2 regions of the Humibacter ginsengiterrae genome follow, and region 2 is predicted to be linked to the other one. Evidence: predicted binding sites of a transcription regulator. Region 2 holds the regulator's gene; the other holds the start of a gene.

Evidence for each region. The regulator HspR, encoded in region 2, represses chaperone genes until heat shock. The targets are predictions, from matches to a motif close to AAGTTGAGTCNNNNNGACTCAACTT.
Region 1: ACYVII_RS15430 (ATP-dependent Clp protease ATP-binding subunit) is a predicted target of HspR. The motif match lies at 1,149-1,173, and genes of this name have one in related genera.

The regions. Positions count from the first base shown of each region.
Region 1 is NZ_BAAGWY010000014.1:79,420-83,640, reverse strand. Features, by position in the region: gene ACYVII_RS15440 (class I SAM-dependent methyltransferase) at 1-644, shown strand, start outside; gene ACYVII_RS15435 (hydrolase) at 688-1,128, shown strand; gene ACYVII_RS15430 (ATP-dependent Clp protease ATP-binding subunit) at 1,261-3,417, shown strand; gene ACYVII_RS15425 (GNAT family N-acetyltransferase) at 3,569-4,060, opposite strand; gene ACYVII_RS15420 (hypothetical protein) at 4,057-4,221, opposite strand, start outside.
Region 2 is NZ_BAAGWY010000010.1:81,746-85,966, reverse strand. Features, by position in the region: gene ACYVII_RS12765 (nucleotide exchange factor GrpE) at 1-281, shown strand, start outside; gene ACYVII_RS12760 (molecular chaperone DnaJ) at 419-1,417, shown strand; gene ACYVII_RS12755 (heat shock protein transcriptional repressor HspR) at 1,498-1,920, shown strand; gene ACYVII_RS12750 (SGNH/GDSL hydrolase family protein) at 1,969-2,661, shown strand; gene ACYVII_RS12745 (SGNH/GDSL hydrolase family protein) at 2,863-3,522, shown strand; gene ACYVII_RS12740 (polysaccharide lyase 8 family protein) at 3,534-4,221, opposite strand, start outside.

The sequences.
Region 1 (4,221 bases), on a different contig from region 2:
TTCTCAATGCCGGCGCGGGTGCTGGCGGCTACGAACCAGTCGATCGCGACGTGACCGCGGTGGAACCATCCGCAAGCATGCGCGCTCAGCGGCCCGCGCGCCTCTCGGCCGCCATCGATGCGACAGCCGAGAATCTTCCGTTCCCAGACAACTCGTTCGATGCTGCGATGACGACTTTATCCGTGCACCAGTGGCGGGATCTTGCGGCCGGCCTGCGTGAGATGAGGCGGGTCACGGGTGGTCCAGTGGTGGTGCTCACGTGCGACCCCGGCCTGCTGCACCGGTTCTGGCTCACCGAGTACGCACCAGCGGTGATCGCCACCGAACACCAGAGGTACCCAGCGATCGCTACCCTGCGGACCGGCCTCGGCGGGACGGCGGCAGTCCAGCCGGTACCGATCCCATTGGACTGCACAGACGGCTTCAACGAGGCCTACTACGGCCGACCCGAAAAGCTCCTCATTCCGGAGGCCAGACAGTCTTGTTCGGCGTGGAGCTTCATCGACGGCAGCCTGGCCCACTCCTACACGGACCACCTCGCCGCAGATCTGAGAACCGGCGCGTGGGACGCGAAACACGGCGCGCTGAGGCAGGAGCCGTCGTACAACGGTTCCCTCGTGATCGTCCGCGCGGCGCCCCGCTAGAGGGCGCCCTCCCCGGGTCGGGCGCGTGTGTTGGAATCGTCGGGTGGAAGCGCGGGATCTCGACCAGTGGCTTCGGCCGACTGGCGGCTGGCCCTCCTGGGCGACGTCCGCGCCGTACCGCTACGAAGCGCATCCGCAAGCATCCGCGTTGGATGAGATGGATGCCGGAGCAAACTGCCAGCGGTACGCGTACGCCGTCTTGGAGCTCTTCGATCGCCGCGTACCCCCACACCGTTCCAGCCAGCTCTGGGAAGACGAGAGCCTTTCACACCCCGAACGCAACGATGCCCAGGACCTTGATCTGGTGCTGTTCAACGACACGCACAGCGCCTGGGGCGCACATGTCGCGATCGTCGCCGGCGCTCGGCTCCTCCACCTTTGCGCGGAAGAGGGCGGGCCCGCGCTCTGGTCTTGGAACGACTTCGCGACCAGAGCCCGCTACAAGCACATGGTCGGCCTCGTGCGAGTGGCCAATAGTGAATAGGAATATCTCTCGATTCAGCAAAGTTGAGCCATATAGACTCAAGTTTGTACGGGCATCCGCTCGGCGCAGAATCGTGCTCAGACGACTCGATGCGACTTGACGGATGCCGCGCCACCATAAAGGGAGAAGTAGATGGCGAACATGCAGGGCGCGCCCTCCAGCCAGGAGGAGCAGAAGAGCGCGCTCGAACAGTACGGAGTGGACCTCACCGCGCTGGCCAAGGCGGGCAAGCTCGACCCGGTGATCGGTCGCGACTCCGAGATCCGTCGCGTCAGCCAGGTGCTGACCAGACGTACCAAGAACAACCCGGTGCTGATCGGCGAGCCCGGCGTCGGCAAAACGGCGGTGGTCGAGGGCCTTGCCCAGCGCATCGTCGCGGGCGACGTCGCCGAGTCGTTGAAGAACAAGCGCCTCGTCTCGCTCGACATCTCCGCTCTCGTGGCCGGCGCCATGTACCGCGGCCAGTTCGAAGAGCGGCTGAAGAGCGTGCTCAAGGAGATCGACGAGTCGAACGGCGAGGTCATCACGTTCGTCGACGAGCTTCACCTGCTCATGGGCGCAGGCGGCGGCGAGGGGTCGGTGGCGGCGTCCAACATGCTCAAGCCCATGCTCGCGCGTGGCGAGTTGCGCCTGATCGGTGCGACGACCCTCGACGAGTACCGCGAGTACATCGAGAAGGATGCCGCACTCGAGCGCCGCTTCCAGCAGGTGTACGTGGGTGAGCCGAGCGTCGAAGACACGGTCGCCATTCTGCGCGGGTTGAAGGGTCGCTATGAGGCTCACCACGGCGTGACCATCTCGGATGCCGCGCTGGTCGCTGCGGCCGCTCTCTCGAACCGCTACATCACGGCGCGACAGCTGCCAGACAAGGCGATCGACCTCATCGACGAGGCGATGAGCCGCCTCAAGATGGAGATCGACTCCTCTCCGGTGGAGATCGACCAGCTCAAGCGCCAGGTGGACCGCATGAAGCTTGAGGAGCTGGCGCTCAAGAAGGAGAAGGACGAGGCATCCAAGGAGCGTCTCGCGAAGCTGCGCGAAGACCTCGTGGAGCACGAGCGCGAGCTCGCCCAGCTCGAGGAGCGCTGGGAGCGCGAGCGCATGGGGCTCAACCGCGTCGGAGAGCTCAAGAAGAAGCTCGACGAGGCCATCACCCAGCGCGATCTGGCGTTGCGCGAGGCGAACTACGCGAAGGCGTCCAAGCTCGAGTACGAGACCATCAAGCAGCTGCAGCGCGACCTCGACGAGGCCGAGAAGGCGGAGAGCGCGCCGGATGAGCCGCGCATGGTGAACGAGCAGGTCACCGAAGAAGACATCGCGGCGGTGATCGCGGCGTGGACGGGCATCCCGGTCGGGCGCCTCATGCAGGGCGAGACCGAGAAGCTGCTGAACCTGGAGAGCGAGCTCGGCCGCCGCCTCATCGGCCAGAAGCGTGCCGTGCACGCGGTCGCGGATGCCGTGCGCCGCTCCCGCGCCGGAATCAGCGACCCGAACCGGCCGACCGGTTCGTTCCTGTTCCTCGGGCCCACCGGCGTGGGCAAGACCGAGCTGGCGAAGGCGCTCGCCGAGTTCTTGTTCGACGACGAGCACGCCATGGTGCGCATCGACATGAGCGAGTACGGCGAGAAGCACACCGTTTCCCGTCTCGTCGGCGCCCCTCCCGGCTATGTCGGTTACGAGCAGGGCGGGCAGCTGACCGAGGCGGTGCGCCGTCGCCCGTACAGCGTCATCCTGCTCGACGAGGTCGAGAAGGCGCACCCGGAGGTGTTCGACATCCTCTTGCAGGTGCTCGACGACGGACGCCTGACAGACGGTCAAGGCCGCACGGTCGACTTCCGCAACACCATCCTCATCCTCACCTCGAACCTGGGTTCCGCGATCCTGATCGACCCGACGCTGTCGTGGCACGAGAAGGAGGAGCAGGTGCAGGCGCTGGTGCGGCAGGCGTTCAAGCCCGAGTTCGTGAACCGGCTCGACGACATCGTCGTGTTCTCCGCGCTCAGCGAGGAGGAGCTCGGCGAGATCGTGTCGCTCTACATCGACCGGCTGCAGGCGCGCCTGCACGAGCGGCGGCTCGAGCTCGGCGTGACTCCGGATGCCCGTGCCTGGCTCTCCGAGCGCGGCTACGATCCGATCTACGGGGCGCGTCCGTTGCGTCGCCTGATGCAGCACGAGATCGACGACCGCCTCGCGACGGCACTGCTGGAGGGACGCGTGCGCGACGGCAGCACGGTGCTCGTCGACCTCGCTGCCGACGGCGAGCACCTCGAGGTTTCGCCGGTCGACTAGCCGGGCTCGGTGTCCCAGCCGCGGAGTCGCGAGGCTGCACGCCCGCCCCGACACGATGGGTAATACCCGCTGTCTCGGGGGTCCTGTGCAGTTTCGCGACGAGCCTGGGCTGTCTCGTGAGACGGCCGTGTGCGAACTGGACCGATACGCCCTACGCGGCGACGACGGCGCGCGTCGGCTCCACCAGGAGCCGACCGCCGCGGCCGGTCACGCTGAAGCCCACCCGTTCGAGAAAGCCGCGGCAGTCCGCACTGGCGGAGTCCGCGCGGAGCCAGATCGGGCATCCGTGCTCCTCGGCGATGTGGGCGAGGCGCCGCATGGCCAGTGTGCCGATGCCCTGCCCCCGGTGCTCGAGGAGTACGCCGAGCTGAATGAGCTGGACGCCTCCATCGCGCATCACGGTCAGCATGCGTCCGCAGAGCCGGGCCTGGTACTCGATGGCGACGTCGACGGCATCCGGGAACTCCGCACTGAAACGCACCCGCTCCTCGACGTATTGCATGCTGGCGAGTGCCGCCCGCGTCGCCGCATCGACGGAGAGCGTTGCAATCTCGGAGGTGTGCACCTGCTGGAAGAGCCTGAAAAGCGCCGGGCCGTCGGTGGCGATCGCGGGACGGTAGCGCAGGTCGTCGGCGGCGATCACGGGCGTCGGCCGGTGATGCTCGACGAGCGACGACGAGCCGCGCGACGCGAACGTGCGGATCCCGCGATGAAGAGCTGGGCATCCGGAACCGCGCACGACGTGATCTCGGTGAGGCGATAGACGCCGGCGGGTGGCGGCGTCGAAGACGCCGTGAACATCAG
Region 2 (4,221 bases):
TCGACGACATCGACCGTGCCGAGAAGCACGGCGATCTCGAGGGCGAGACGGCATTCGCGACGATCGCGGGCAAGCTGCGCGCTGCGGCTTCCGAGAAGCTAGGGCTGCAGCCGTTCGGTGCCGCGGGCGAGGCGTTCGACCACAACGTGCACGAGGCGATCTTCCAGCAGCCGTCGCCCGACGTGACGGAGCCGACCGTCCTCGACGTCGTCGAGGTGGGTTACACGCTCGGCTCTACGCTGGTGCGGGCGGCCAAGGTGGTCGTCGCGGTCCCGCAGTAGCGTCCGCATTCCATTCAGGTCGCAGTTTTCGTCGCTTTCGAGCCCACATGATGACGAAAACTGCGACCTGAAACGATGACACGCCGCCGTTCACAACCGAACACGCAAGAACAGAACACACAGAAAGGAGGTGCCGGGTGGCCAGTCAGGACTGGTTCGACAAGGACTTCTACAAGGTGCTCGGCGTCTCCAAAGACGTTTCGCAGTCCGAGTTGAAGAAGACCTACCGCAAGCTCGCGCGCCAGTACCACCCGGACTCCAACCCGGGCGACGCCAAGGCCGAGGCGAAGTTCAAGGAGATCAGCGAGGCGTACTCCGTGCTCTCCGACGACGAACAGCGCAAGGAGTACGACCAGATCCGCGCCATGGGCTCCGGTGCCAGGTTCACCGCTCCGGGAGGCGGCGCGGGCGCCGGTGGATTCGAGGATGTCTTCGGCGGCATGTTCGGCCAGGGCGGCCGTGGGCAGTCCTACACATTCCAGCAGGGCGGCGCCGGTTACGACGACCTGCTCGGCGGCCTCTTCGGCAACGGGCGCTTCGGCCAGTCGACGGGCGGATTCCGGGGCTACGGCGGCCCAACCCGTGGACAGGATGTCTCGGCATCCACCACCATCGACTTCCAGACCGCTGTCACCGGCGAGACCGTGCACCTGACCGTGGACGGCGAGACCGTGAAGGTGCGCATTCCGGCAGGGGTGAGCGACAAGCAGCGCATCCGTGTGCCAGGTAAGGGACGTCCTTCCCCGGATGGCGGCGAACGCGGCGATCTCTACCTCACCGTCACGGTGCGCAGGCATCCGGTGTTCGAACGCGAGGGTCTGAACCTGCGCGTCATGGTGCCGGTGACGTTCGCGGAGGCGACGCTCGGCGCCACGATCGAGGTTCCGACGCTCGACGGTGGAACGGTACGGCTCAAGGTGGCGCCCGGAACGCCGAGCGGCAGGGTGCTGCGCGTGAAGGGCAGAGGCGTCGTCTCCAAAAAGGCGGCGGGCGACCTGCTCGCAGAGGTGCAGGTGGTCGTGCCATCGCACCTGAGCAAGCAGGGTGAGGATGCGCTCAAAGCGTTCGACGCCACGCTGCCCGACGAGAATCCCCGCGAGGAGCTGCTCGCGAAGGCGCGCGCAGCGGCGCGGTGACCTCGAGCCGACACCGCCGGTCGAGCGCGTCGAAACCAGCGAATGCGGAAGACTTCTGAAGAGAGCGGAGGTGAGCGGTGATGGTCGAGTTGGATGAGACGACGCCCGTCTTCGCGATCACCGCGGCCGCCGAGCTGGCCGGCATGCATCCGCAGACGCTGAGGCAATACGACCGGCTCGGACTGGTGAGCCCGCGCCGCACGGCCGGGCGGTCGCGTCGCTACTCGATGCGCGATGTGGTGCAGCTACGGGAGGTTGCACGACTCGGTTCGGAGGGCGTCAGCCTGGAGGGCATTCGGCGCATCCTCGAGCTCGAGAACCAGGTGAACCGGCTCGGCGCACGCGTGCGCGAGCTGGAGACCGCGCTCGCCGACGAGATGCTGAACCGGCCAGGTCGCCGGGTGTTCGCCGCCGGCTCCGAGGGCGAGGTCGTCTCGCTGCGCGCCGGAACCCGGGTGCGGCGCAGCAACCAGGTGGTCGTCTGGCGGCCGCTCGACCGGTGATGACAGCGTGCAGTGCGTGCAAAAGCTTCGAGTCGTAGCGTCGATGTCATGACACGGACGCCCGTCGCTGCCGTGGCGCTGGGCGTGAGCGCCGCAGCAGTCGTGCTCGGCGTCGCCGCACTCGCGGTCGCTACGACTCTTTCGGCGAATTTGCACAGTCATCCGATCGTCGCTGACCAGCCGGCCGATGCCACCACCGTCGTCGCCATCGGCGACTCGATCATGGACGGGAACGGGCTGGATCCCGATCAGGCCTGGCCGAAGGTGATCGCCGGCTACAACGGCTGGCACCTGGTCAACCTCGCGACCAACGGGGCGGGCTTCGTCGCCAAGGGCAACAACGGCTCGATCTTCGCCGACCAGGTGAAGGAGGCCGTTCAGTTCGACCCGTCGATGGTGATCATCTCGGGCAGCAGCAACGACCTGGGCGTACCCGAGTCTGACGTGCAGGCGTCGATGATCAGCGCCATGAACATGCTGCGGCACGATCTTCCGCACACCCGCATCGTCGCCGTGAGCCCGGTGTGGAACGAGAACGAGCATCCGAAGCAGCTCGACGAGATCAACGACGACATGGAGGCCGCCGTCAAGCACGTCGGAGGCACCTACCTCGACATCGGAACGCCGCTGCTCGGAAAGCCGGGCTACATGCAGTCCGATGACGTGCACCCGACCTCCGACGGCCAGCTCGTCATCGCCGCCGCCGTCGAGGCGCGGATGCGTGCAACCCACCTCGTGTAGCGAGATTTCGCACGATGCACCGAAAACCGAAGGGTCCGACGGAAGCGGTGTCGCTGCCTTTGCGGTTCAGGCGTCGTTTTCCGGTGGAACGTGCGGCGCGTCACAGGTCATGGCGTGGAGGCCACGCTGGCCTGGCACCTCATAGGAACCTCATCGCCAGCTCTGGTCGGCGGCAACAGCTGGGTTCGTAACCTGATCGTTATGAAGTTCAAGCGGCCGATCGCGCCGGCGCTGGCCATGGCGTCCGTGGCGTTGGCCGTCGCCGGATACCTCACGGTCGGGGCCCCGGCCGCTGCGGCGACGGCGGGACGTTCAACGGCCGTCGCGATCGGGGACTCCATCATGGACGGCCACAATCTGCGGCCCGATCAGGCGTGGCCGGTGATCATCGCGCACGACGACGACTGGTCGCTCACGAACCTGTCGGCCGACGGAGACGGTTTCGTCACGGTCGGCGACGACGGGACGACCTTCTTGCAGCAGGTGCGCGAGGCGATCACGTCGCATCCGTCGATCGTGATCGTTTCGGCGAGCAGCAACGACCTGGGCGTCCCAGAACCTGAGGTGAGGTCCGCCATGGTCGAGGCCGTCGACGAGTTGCACGCGGCGCTGCCGAAGGCCGAGATCATCGGCTTCAGCGCGATCTGGAATCAGAACGACCCGCCGCCGCAGCTCGACCAGATGGGAACGGACCTGAAGGCCGCGGTGTCAGCCGTCGGCGGAACCTACCTCGATATCGGCAACCCCCTGAAAGACAGGCCCGACCTCATGCAGGGCGGCGACGTGCATCCCACCGCCGCCGGCCAGCTCGTGATCGCCGCCGCCGTGCAGTCCGCGCTGTCGAAGGCCGGGTTGGTCTAGCCGACGGCTGCTCAGCGCTTCAGCACGATCTGCTTCGCGTGGCTGTGGCCGTCCAGGGCGAACCGCAGAGTCAAGGGCGATGCGCTGACCACGGAGGCACCGGCATCCGCCTGGCTCACGCTGAAGCTTCCCGAGTCGGGCAGCACCAGCGTCGCGGTCGACTGCGTGCGGCTCGGATCGGCCAGCGCCACCGTGATGGTGTCTCCGTCGCGGTGCACACCTACCGAGCACGGTCCGCTCACCTGCATGCCCTGTACCGGAGATGCCGGCACCCCGTAGAAGTTCGCCAGGGTGACGCCCGAACCGCCGTGCGCGATCGCCTGCGCTGTGCCGTTGTTGGCCAGCACCTTCACCGGCTTCTGCGCCTCGGTGGCGAACGTCGTGCTGTGCGCGGCGCCCGGCAGCAGGTAGTACGCGTACCCGCCCGAAGCCGGGTCGACGCCGTGCGGATGCGTGAACGTCACGTAGTCGCGCTGCTTCACGTCGGTCGTTCCGCCGGTGTCCGATCCCGAGTTGATCCCGTTCCACGTGCCCTGCCGGTTCACCACCTGCACCTGAGGTGTACCGGAGACGCCCTCGGAGTCGAGGAGCACGATGCCTGCGTAGCCCTCGATGTGCAGGCTGCGCTTCACCGGAAGAGGCGACTGGCCGGGCCGCATCCGCTTGTTCGCGTGGTCGATGCGCAGGTTCGGCGCCTGC